Regions from separate parts of the Streptomyces sp. NPDC037100 genome, predicted to be linked through region 3. Evidence: riboswitches for the same ligand, from Rfam matches in the RefSeq annotation. Region 3 holds a riboswitch; each other region holds the start of a gene.

The links. Region 3 has a riboswitch for cyclic di-AMP ahead of ACZ7EG_RS10110 (M23 family metallopeptidase). Riboswitches for the same ligand answer to the same signal wherever they lie in the genome.
Region 1: another riboswitch for cyclic di-AMP. It lies ahead of ACZ7EG_RS36825 (M23 family metallopeptidase); the one in region 3 lies ahead of ACZ7EG_RS10110 (M23 family metallopeptidase).
Region 2: another riboswitch for cyclic di-AMP. It lies ahead of ACZ7EG_RS08105 (C40 family peptidase); the one in region 3 lies ahead of ACZ7EG_RS10110 (M23 family metallopeptidase).

Annotation. Positions count from the first base shown of each region.
Region 1 is NZ_JBVJSX010000017.1:46,572-49,837, forward strand. Features, by position in the region: gene ACZ7EG_RS36815 (HPr family phosphocarrier protein) at 1-130, shown strand, start outside; gene ACZ7EG_RS36820 (GntR family transcriptional regulator) at 289-984, opposite strand; gene ACZ7EG_RS36825 (M23 family metallopeptidase) at 1,218-2,006, opposite strand; cyclic di-AMP (ydaO/yuaA leader) riboswitch at 2,019-2,183, opposite strand; gene ACZ7EG_RS36830 (M16 family metallopeptidase) at 2,376-3,266, opposite strand, start outside.
Region 2 is NZ_JBVJSX010000002.1:657,217-660,482, reverse strand. Features, by position in the region: gene ACZ7EG_RS08110 (SLAC1 family transporter) at 1-393, opposite strand, end outside; gene ACZ7EG_RS08105 (C40 family peptidase) at 490-1,695, opposite strand; cyclic di-AMP (ydaO/yuaA leader) riboswitch at 1,704-1,876, opposite strand; gene pcrA (DNA helicase PcrA) at 2,191-3,266, shown strand, end outside.
Region 3 is NZ_JBVJSX010000003.1:21,542-24,807, reverse strand. Features, by position in the region: gene ACZ7EG_RS10120 (dihydrofolate reductase family protein) at 1-469, shown strand, start outside; tRNA gene ACZ7EG_RS10115 (tRNA-Met) at 535-608, shown strand; cyclic di-AMP (ydaO/yuaA leader) riboswitch at 898-1,054, shown strand; gene ACZ7EG_RS10110 (M23 family metallopeptidase) at 1,066-2,100, shown strand; gene ACZ7EG_RS10105 (aldo/keto reductase) at 2,261-3,205, shown strand.

The sequences.
Region 1 (3,266 bases), on a different contig from region 3:
CCTGGGCCTCGGCGCCCAGGGGGGCGAGGAGATCGTCCTCGCCTCCGACGCCGAGGGCGCGGACGCCGCCCTCGACCGGCTGGCGAAGCTGGTCTCCGAGGGTCTCGAGGAACTGCCCGAGACCGTCTGATGTCCTGAGCGCCCGATGCGGCGCACAGCGAAGGGCTCGTCCGAATTGACCGGGCGGGCCCTTCGCCATTCCCGGTCCATAGGGGGCAGTAATTCCCGTCTTCGGGCATCGGAAATAAACCCCCGGGAATTCGCCTCTCTTTGTATACGGCTGCCGTGTTAAAGCCGCAGGCTCGCCGTGTTTACGGGATGTTGCGAGTTCCTCACACGGTCGGCGCGTTCCTCGGCGGAGCCGAGGCGCAGGCGGTGCGCGCCGATCGCGCGCTCGGTGTGCAGCGCCGTGACCGCCCGAGCGCGCTCACCGTCCCCGCGCGCCACCGCGTCCACGATCGCGCCGTGTTCCGTCCAGGACTCCACCGGGCTGAGCGGCGCCTCCACGACGTACATCCATGTGATCTTGTGGCGGAGCTGGGTGAGCATCGAGGTCAGGGCGTGGCTGCCGGAGGCCTGGGCGAGCGTCTCGTGGAACCAGGCGCCCAGGGAGCGCAGGTCGTCGCTGTTGCCGCGACGGGCCCTGTCCTGGCCCAGCCGGACCAGGCCGCGCAGGACCTTCAGATGCGCCTCGGTGCGGCGCTGGGCGGCGCGGGCCGCACCGAGCGGCTCCAGGAGCATCCGCATCTCCAGCAGGTCGCCGGCCTCCTGCTCGGTGGGCTCGGCCACGCACGCGCCCGCGTGCCGGCGAGTCACCACGAAGCCCTCGGCCTCCAGAGTGCGCAGCGCCTCCCGGACGGGCACCCGCGAGACGCCGTAGCGGCGGGCGAGGAGTTCCTCGGTGAGCCGGCTGCCGCGTGCGTGGACACCCGCGACGATGTCGTCCCGGATGGCCGTGCACACCGAGTGCGCGGGAATACGCATGACCGACCTCCCCTTAATCCCCGTGAAACGCCGACGAGCGGCGCGTGTTTCCGTGACTCTATTGCAATGAGCCGGAATTTCCGACGGCAGGCGGGAATCCAGGGATATTTTTTGGACAGCGGACATCCGGCGGGCTTCCAGAGACGCCCCGCGGGCATCCGGCGGGCATCCGGAAAACACCGAAAGCCCCGGCTCGGGGAGCCGGGGCTTCGGGAACGACGGAGGGGTTCCGCTCAGACGCCGACGCCGTGCGAGCGCAGGTAGGCGACCGGGTCGATGTCCGAGCCGTACTCGGGGCTCGTACGGGCCTCGAAGTGCAGGTGCGGGCCGGTGACGTTGCCGGTCGCGCCGGACAGGCCGATCTGCTGGCCGGGGGTGACCTGCTGGCCCACCGAGACGCCGACGGAGGACAGGTGGCCGTACTGGGTGTACGTCCCGTCGTTCATCTTGATCACGATCTGGTTGCCGTAGGAACCGCCCCAGCCGGCCTCGACGACGGTGCCCGCGCCGACGGCGTGCACGGAGGTGCCGCTGGCGGCGTGGAAGTCCACGCCGGTGTGGCTGCCGGAGGACCACAGGCCGCTGCTGGCCTTGTAGCCGGTGGAGACGTACGAGCCGGAGATCGGGGCCACGTAGGCGTTGAGGCGCTTGCGCTCGGCCTCGCGGGCGGCGCGCTCCTTGGCCTCGCGGGCCTCCTCGGCCGCTTCCTTGGCCTTCTCGGCCTCCTCGGCGGCCCGCTTGCGGGCGGCCTCCTCGGCCTTCCGCTTGGCGGCGGCCTCCTCGGCGGCCTGCTGCTGCGCGACGGCCTGGGCGTCGATCTGCTGGGCCACGGTGTCGCCCATGGTGACGACCGGGGTGAGGCCGGTCTGCTCGGCGCTGGGCTCGGCAGCGAAGGCCGCGGGGGCAGCCACGGTGCCGATCACGCCGGTGGTGGCGAGGGCCGCGACACCCGCCGCGCGGGCGGTGCGACGCTGGATCCTGCTGGGACGACGGTGCTTCCCGGTGGCGCGAGTGAACGCCATGTGGTGGCTGGTCCTTTCCTTCCCTCTCGCCTACCGGGTTAGCTGACGGGTTCGGAGCAGGAAGGTCTCCTACGGACTCCCTCGCGGCACGCGCGGGCGTCCGATTCACCCCAGGGACTGCGGTGGGTCCCCGGCTCCCCTGGCTCGCGCCGTACGGGGACTCGGCGATGACTGTCCGGTGCCGCGGGTGCGGCGCACTGCCTGACGAACAGCCCGGACGACGCTAAGCGGCGCCACTTTCAATTCCCAAACGAATCCCGGCTTTTGTAGCGCATCCCACAGGGCAGACAGGCAACTCCCACCCCAATTCGGGCATAAAGGGGCCCTGGCGCCTTTGAAGACAACCAGGGCCCCTGCGCGGGCGTGCCGCTACTCGGCGGCGACGACGGTGACTTCGCCGATGCCGAGGGCCTCGACAGGCGCCTTGATCTGCGCCGCGTCACCGACGAGGACGGTCACCAGCCGATCCACCGGGAAGGCGCTGACGGCCGCCGCGGTGGCCTCCACGGTGCCGGTCGTGGCGAGCTGCCGGTACAGCGTGGCCTGGTAGTCGTCGGGCAGATGCTGCTCGACCTGGTCGGCCAGCGTGCTCGCGACGGCCGCTGCCGTCTCGTACTTCAGCGGCGCGACGCCGACCAGATTCTGCACGGCGACGTCCCGCTCGGCGTCGGTCAGCCCCTCGGCGGCGAGGGTGCGCAGCACCGTCCAGAGGTCCTCCAGAGCGGGGCCGGTGTTGGGCGTGTCCACGGAGCCGCTGATGGCGAGCATCGCCGCACCCGTGCCGTCCGGGGCGGACCTGAGGACCTGGCCGAACGCCCGTACGCCGTAGGTGTAGCCCTTCTCCTCCCGCAGGACGCGGTCCAGGCGGGAGGTGAGGGTGCCGCCGAGGCAGTACGTGCCGAGCACCTGCGCGGGCCACACGCGGTCGTGCCGGTCCGGCCCGATCCGGCCGATCAGCAGCTGCGTCTGGACGGCGCCCGGGCGGTCCACGATGACGACCCGGCCGGTGTCGTCGGCGGTCACCGGCGGCACCGGACGCGGCTCGGCCGGGGAGCCCGTCCAGGCGCCCAGCGTGTCCCCGAGCAGGGCGTCCAGGTCGATGCCGGTGAGGTCGCCGACGACCACGACGGTGGCCGTGGCAGGGCGGACGTGCTTCTCGTAGAAGGCGCGCACGGCCGCGGAGTCGATGGCGGCGACGGTCTCCTCGGTGCCCTGCCGCGGGCGCGACATGCGCGAGTCCGCCGGAAAGAGCTCCTTGGA
Region 2 (3,266 bases), on a different contig from region 3:
GGCGCCGAGCACGGCGAGCCCCTGGGTGGCCACGCAGCGCAGGAACACCGTCCCACGCCGCCCCTCGGCCTCCGCGGTGAGCAGCACCGCCCAGAGCACCATGGCGAGCGCCAGCAGCGCCTCGGCCAGGGGCTGCTGCCCGGCCGCGGAGAAGCCGGTGCCCAGGGCCGCGGTCGCCGCCACGGTGGTGAGCGCGGCCGGTGTCTCCCCCCGCCACTCGCCGTGCGTCCGCTGGACGAGGCCCGCGGCCGCCGCCGACCAGGCCGCGCAGGCCAGGGCCAGGGCGATGCGGGAGAGGACCGCGTACCCCGCCGAGTCCAGACCGGCCGACACGGTGCCGGTCGCCAGCGCATACGTCGCCCACCAGGCGGCAAAGGGGGAGGGACCGGACATAGCGCCGATGCTAGAGAGCGGTGCGCGCGTTACGAGAGGGGCACGCGCGCGTGCCCCTCAAAAACGTGACGCGACCTCTGGGCCCTCAGGCCTCACTCAGGCCGGGCGCACCACGCTGTGGATCGCCGACTCGCCGTCGTAGTAGATCGACTCCTCGCGCACGTACGTGCCGGGCTTCGGCGCGTGGATCATCATGCCGTTGCCGATGTAGATCCCGACGTGCGTGACGTCGTCGTAGAAGAAGACCAGGTCACCGGGCCGGGCCTGGGAGAGCGGGACCGTGGTGCCGGCGTTGACCTGGTCGTAGGTCGTGCGGGGCAGGGTGACGCCCGCGGCCTTCCAGGCGGCCTGGGTGAGGCCCGAGCAGTCGTAGGAGCCGGGTCCGACGGCGCCCCACACGTACGGCTTGCCGATCTGGGCGCGGGCGAAGGCGAGCGCCTTGTCGGCCTTGGTGGCGTACGAGGAGTCGGCCGGGACCGTCGAGGAGTCGGCCGGGACCGTCGAGGAGGACGAGCCGGAGCCCGACGATCCCGTCGATCCGGACGAGGAGGACCCGCCGTCCTGCTGCTGGGCGGCCTCCTCCGCCTGCTGCTGCGCGGCCTGTTGCCGGGCCAGCTCGTCGGCCTTGCGGGCGGCCTCCGCCTGCTTCTCCTTCTCGATCGCCGCGAGCCGGGCCTTCTCCTCGGCGGTCAGCTTCGACATCAGCTCGCGCGCGTCGGCGAGCTTGCGCTGGACGGTGGCCTTGGCGGTCTTCAGATCACCCTGCGACTCGGTGAGCGTCTCCAGGCTCTCCGTGGCCTCCTGGCGCTTCTTCATCGTCTCGGACTGCTGCGTGACGTAGTCGTCGACCGCGACCTTCTGACGGCCCGTCATGCGGTCCATCAGCTGAGTCTGGTCGAAGTAGTCCTGCGGGGTGTCCGCGAGCAGGAACGTCGCCGTGTCCGGGGCGGCGGCGCCGGTGCGGTACTGGGCGGAGGCGAAGGAACCCAGCTCCTCGCGCGCCTCGTTGAGCTTCTGGGTGCGCTGGGCGACGTCGTCGAGGAGGGTGTCGACGCGCTTGCGCTGCTTCGCGGTCTTCTCCTTGGCCGCGTTGTACTTGTCGGTCGCCGACTCGGCCTGGCGGTACAGGTCGTCGACCTTCTTCTCGACTTCCTCCAGGCTGGGCTTGTCGTCGGCCTCGGGGGCGGCGTTGGCCGACTGGGACAGCAGGGCCACGGAGGTGAGGGCCGCCGTTGCGAGGGCGGGGGTCCGTATGCCTGCCATGCGCGTACCCGTAGGACGCGACTTGCGGTGCGACGCCAAGGGAGGCGACTCCTTCCATGTTCCGCCTACCGGGTTAGCTGTCGGGTTCGGGCGGGTGGTTCGGAAGGTTTGCCCTACGGCCTTCTCCGCACAGGGAGGCGGGCCGATTCACCCCAGGTTCACGGTTGGGTCCCCGGCTCCGGCTGCCGCTGCGGCACACCGGACTCGGCGGAGGCCGCGCGGCCCGGCGACGTTCGCCGGTGGGGGTCATGCGGCCTGGTCGCACCGTAGCCAACTCGTGTGGCCCCTGTGAAGGTTGATGGGTGATATGCCCGATACATTTTCGTGACCTTATTGCCGAGCGTTGCCGAGAGTGGACGATCAAGGGGGATTGGATGGGAAAAGTCCGCACTTGACGGGCGTGTAGCAGGGTGTGATCGCGCCGTCATGGAGGGCGACAACGCGCCGCCGGGCGGTCGGCGGGGCCCCGGGCGCGCGGCGATGTTCTCAGGGCGGCGGCGGGCTGTCAGTGGGGCGCCCTAGACTCGGAGAGCGATGAGCAGCCTCTTTGACGACAGCTTCCTGGCGAACCTCCAGGCCCAGCGGGGCCCCGCGGACGAGCCCCCGCCGCCACCCGAGGACGATCACGTTCCGGAGTCGATCCCGGACGATCTGTTCGGCGGGAAGTTCGACGTGCCCCCGGACCGGGACGCCTACTACCGGGACGGAGCCCCCCGCCCGGTGGTGGACACCGCCGCCCTCCTGGAGGGGCTGAACGACAACCAGCGCGCCGCCGTCGTCCACTCCGGCTCCCCGCTGCTCATCGTGGCCGGCGCCGGCTCCGGCAAGACCCGCGTGCTCACGCACCGCATCGCCCACCTGCTCGCCGAGCGGGACGTGCACCCGGGCCAGATCCTCGCGATCACCTTCACCAACAAGGCCGCCGGCGAGATGAAGGAACGCGTCGAGCAGCTCGTCGGCCCGCGTGCGAACGCCATGTGGGTCATGACCTTCCACAGCGCGTGCGTGCGCATCCTCCGGCGCGAGAGCAAGAAGCTCGGCTTCACCTCGTCCTTCTCGATCTACGACGCCGCCGACTCCAAGCGTCTGATGGCCCTGGTCTGCCGCGACCTGGACCTCGACCCCAAGCGCTTCCCGCCGAAGTCCTTCAGCGCCAAGATCAGCAACCTGAAGAACGAGCTGATCGACGAGGAGGACTTCGCCGCCCAGGCCGCCGACGGCTTCGAGAAGACCCTCGCCCAGGCCTACGCCATGTACCAGTCGCGGCTGCGCGAGGCGAACGCCCTCGACTTCGACGACCTGATCATGACGACGGTCAACCTGCTGCGCGCCTTCCCGGACGTCGCCGAGCACTACCGCCGCCGCTTCCGGCACGTTCTGGTGGACGAGTACCAGGACACCAACCACGCGCAGTACGCCCTGGTCCGCGAGCTGGTCGGCACCTCGGAGCACCCCGTCGACGTGCCGCCCGAGGCCGAGATCCCGCCCGCCGAGCTGTGCGTGGTGGGTGACGCCGACCAGTCGATCTACGCCTTCCGCGGCGCGACGATCCGCAACATCCTCCAGTTCGAGGAGGACTACCCGGACGCGACGACGATCCTGCTCGAGCA
Region 3 (3,266 bases):
GGGCGCCGGCTCCCTGCCCGCCGCCGCCGACCATCACTGGCTGGCCCGCGCCTGTGAGCTGGCCGAGCGCTGTCCGCCGTCGGACACCGCGTTCAGCGTGGGCGCGGTCGTGGTCGCCGCCGACGGTACGGAACTGGCCCGTGGCCATTCCCGAGAGGGCGGCGACCCGGTGGTGCACGCCGAGGAGGCGGCCCTCGCGAAGCTCGACCCGGCCGACCCGCGCCTGCCCGGCGCGACGGTGTACAGCAGCCTGGAGCCCTGCGCTCGCCGCGCCTCCCGCCCCGCGCCCTGCGCCCGGCTGATCCTCGACGCGGGTGTCCGACGGGTCGTCACGGCCTGGCGCGAGCCGGACACCTTCGTGAAGGACGCCGACGGCAGCGGCCTCCTGGCGGCCCGGGGGGTGGAGGTCGTCGTCCTCCCGGAACACGAGGAGCGGGCCAAGGCCCCGAACCGTCACCTGCCGGGCTGAGCGCGGCCCGATCAGTGGGTGTGCGCGAGTGGTCCCGCGGATGGCGTACACTGGTGTCACAACGACGCGGGGTGGAGCAGCTCGGTAGCTCGCTGGGCTCATAACCCAGAGGTCGCAGGTTCAAATCCTGTCCCCGCTACTGAAGGCCAAGGGCCGGAATCCAAAAGGATTCCGGCCCTTGGTGCATTCCCCGGTGACGCCATTACGGTCGGTGAGGGAACCACCCCGTTCCGCATAACAACTGACGTACCGTCAAAACTCGTCGGTCACTTGTGAAGCGGTCAACTCGCCCGATTTGAGCCGGTCATGGCGGCAAAGTCCGCGCGAAAAAGGTTAATGATCAAGTGGAATCGCTGGAATACCCCTCGCGCCTCCATTAACGTTCGATAACGCAGCGCGGTCGTCCCAGCCGTCACAGAAGGCGGCTCCGTGCGCATGCGCCGAATCCTGAAAGGGAACCGGGGAACCACCACTTGGGGTGAATCGGGCGGATACCACCGTGGAAGCACGGCGGGTATACGCGCGTAGGAGACCTTCCTGCTCCGAACCCGTCAGCTAACCCGGTAGGCGAGAAGGAAGGAAAGGAGTACGCCCACGTGGCGTCCAACCGGCCTGCCCCCACGGCCCCGTACGCGCCGAAGCGCGAGACCGACACCTTCGGCTACGGCGGTCAGCGCACCGACGAGGGCCCGTTCCAGGAGTGGAACCCCACCGAGGAGTCCATCCGTCCCGTCCGTGGCCGGCATCGCGTCACCAAGCAGCGTGGCGGAGGCCTCGCCCGCAGCTCCACCGTCCTGGGCGTCGGCGTCATAGCCGCCGTGGGTGCCGGCGGCATGGCCAGTGCCCAGACCGGCAAGCCCCCGGTGTCCATCTCCGTGCCGGACCTGCCCTCGGTGGGTTCCCTCATCTCGGACGACGACACCCCCGAAGGTTCCGCCACCCCGCTCAGCAGCCTCGGCACCGCCACGGCGGCCACCGAGGAGAGCACCTCCGAAGCCGGCGCCGGCGAGGCGCTGCGCGCCCGGATCATGGCCCAGGTCGAGCACCAGCAGGACCAGATCGAGACCAAGGCCGCCCAGGACGCCGCGGCCGCCGCCGAGAAGGCAGCCGCGGAAGCGGTCGCCAAGGCGGAGAAGGAAGCCGAGGCCAAGGCCGCCGAGGCCAAGCGGAAGGCGGAGGAGGAGGCCAGGAAGAAGGCCGAGGCCGAGCGTCTCGCCGCCCTGGCCAAGCAGTTCACGCTGCCGACCTCCTCGTACACCATCACCTCCAGCTTCGGCCAGGCCGGCGCCTACTGGTCCTCCGGCTACCACACGGGCCTGGACTTCGCCGCCCCCACGGGCACGCCGATCAAGGCCGTGCACAGCGGCACCATCACCGAGGCGGGCTGGAACGGCTCGTACGGCTACAAGACCGTCCTCACCCTCGATGACGGCACCGAGATCTGGTACGCGCACCAGTCCTCCATCGGCGTCAGCGTCGGCCAGAAGGTCAGCACCGGCGACGTGATCGGCCGCGTGGGCGCCACCGGCAACGTCACCGGCGCGCACCTGCACCTCGAAGTCCACTCCGGCGGATCCGCGAGCGGCATCGACCCGATGGCGTGGCTGCGCGGCAAGGGACTGAACCCGTAAGCGGTACGTACCGTTGAAGCACCGACGGCCCTGACGACCCCCCGACGTCAGGGCTGCCGGACGTTGTGGCGTGCGGCGGCGCACGCCGGGCGGGAGTGTTTACAGGGCCTTTGCGTACGCCGCGGAATGAGGCGTTCCCCTCGGGGGGTTGACGTGCAGCATGACTTCACTGCGCAAGCTCGGCTCTTCCGACCTCGAGGTCTTCCCGCTCGCCCTCGGCGGCAACGTCTTCGGCTGGACCGCCGACGAGGACCAGTCGTTCGCCGTACTCGACGCCTACACCGCCGCCGGCGGCAACTTCGTCGACACCGCCGACTCCTACTCGGCCTGGGTGGAGGGCAACAAGGGTGGTGAGTCCGAGACGGTGCTCGGCAAGTGGCTGAAGTCCCGCGGCAACCGCGCGGACGTCGTCGTCGCCACGAAGGTCAGCCGGCACCCCGAGTTCCGCGGACTGTCCGCCGGCACCGTCAAGGCCGCCGCCGATGCCTCCCTGCAACGCCTCGGCACCGATTACATCGACCTCTACTACACGCACTTCGACCAGCCCGACGTGCCCGTCGAGGAGATCATCGGCGCGCTCGACAGTCTTGTGAAGGCCGGGAAGGTGCGGCACATCGCCGCCTCCAACATCTCCGCCGAGCGGCTGCGGGCGTCCCTGGAGTTCTCCGAGCGTGAGGGGCTCGCCCGGTACGTGGCCCTCCAGCCGCACTACAACCTGGTCTCCCGCGACACCTACGAGGGTGAGCTGCAGGATCTCGCCGAGCGGACCGGCCTGGCCGCCTTGCCGTACTTCTCGCTCGCGTCCGGCTTCCTCACGGGCAAGTACCGGCCCGGCACGACGGTCGACAGCGCGCGGGCGGGCAGTGCCGCCGCGCACCTGGAGACCGAGCGGGGCCAGCGGGTGCTCGCCGCCCTCGACGAGATCGCCGGGACGCACGACGTGCCCATGGCCACGGTGGCTCTCGCCTGGCTCGCCGCCCAGCCGACCGTCGTGGCGCCGATCGCTTCCGCACGGACGGTGGAGCAGCTGCCCGCACTGGTCGGCGTCGGCGAGCTGACCCTCTCGGAGGCCGAGACGGAACATCTGACGCGGGCTTCGGCCTGAGGCGGGGCGGGCTTCGCGGGGGGCGGTCTGAGGGTGCCGGTGTCTGGCGACGGGGGTCGGT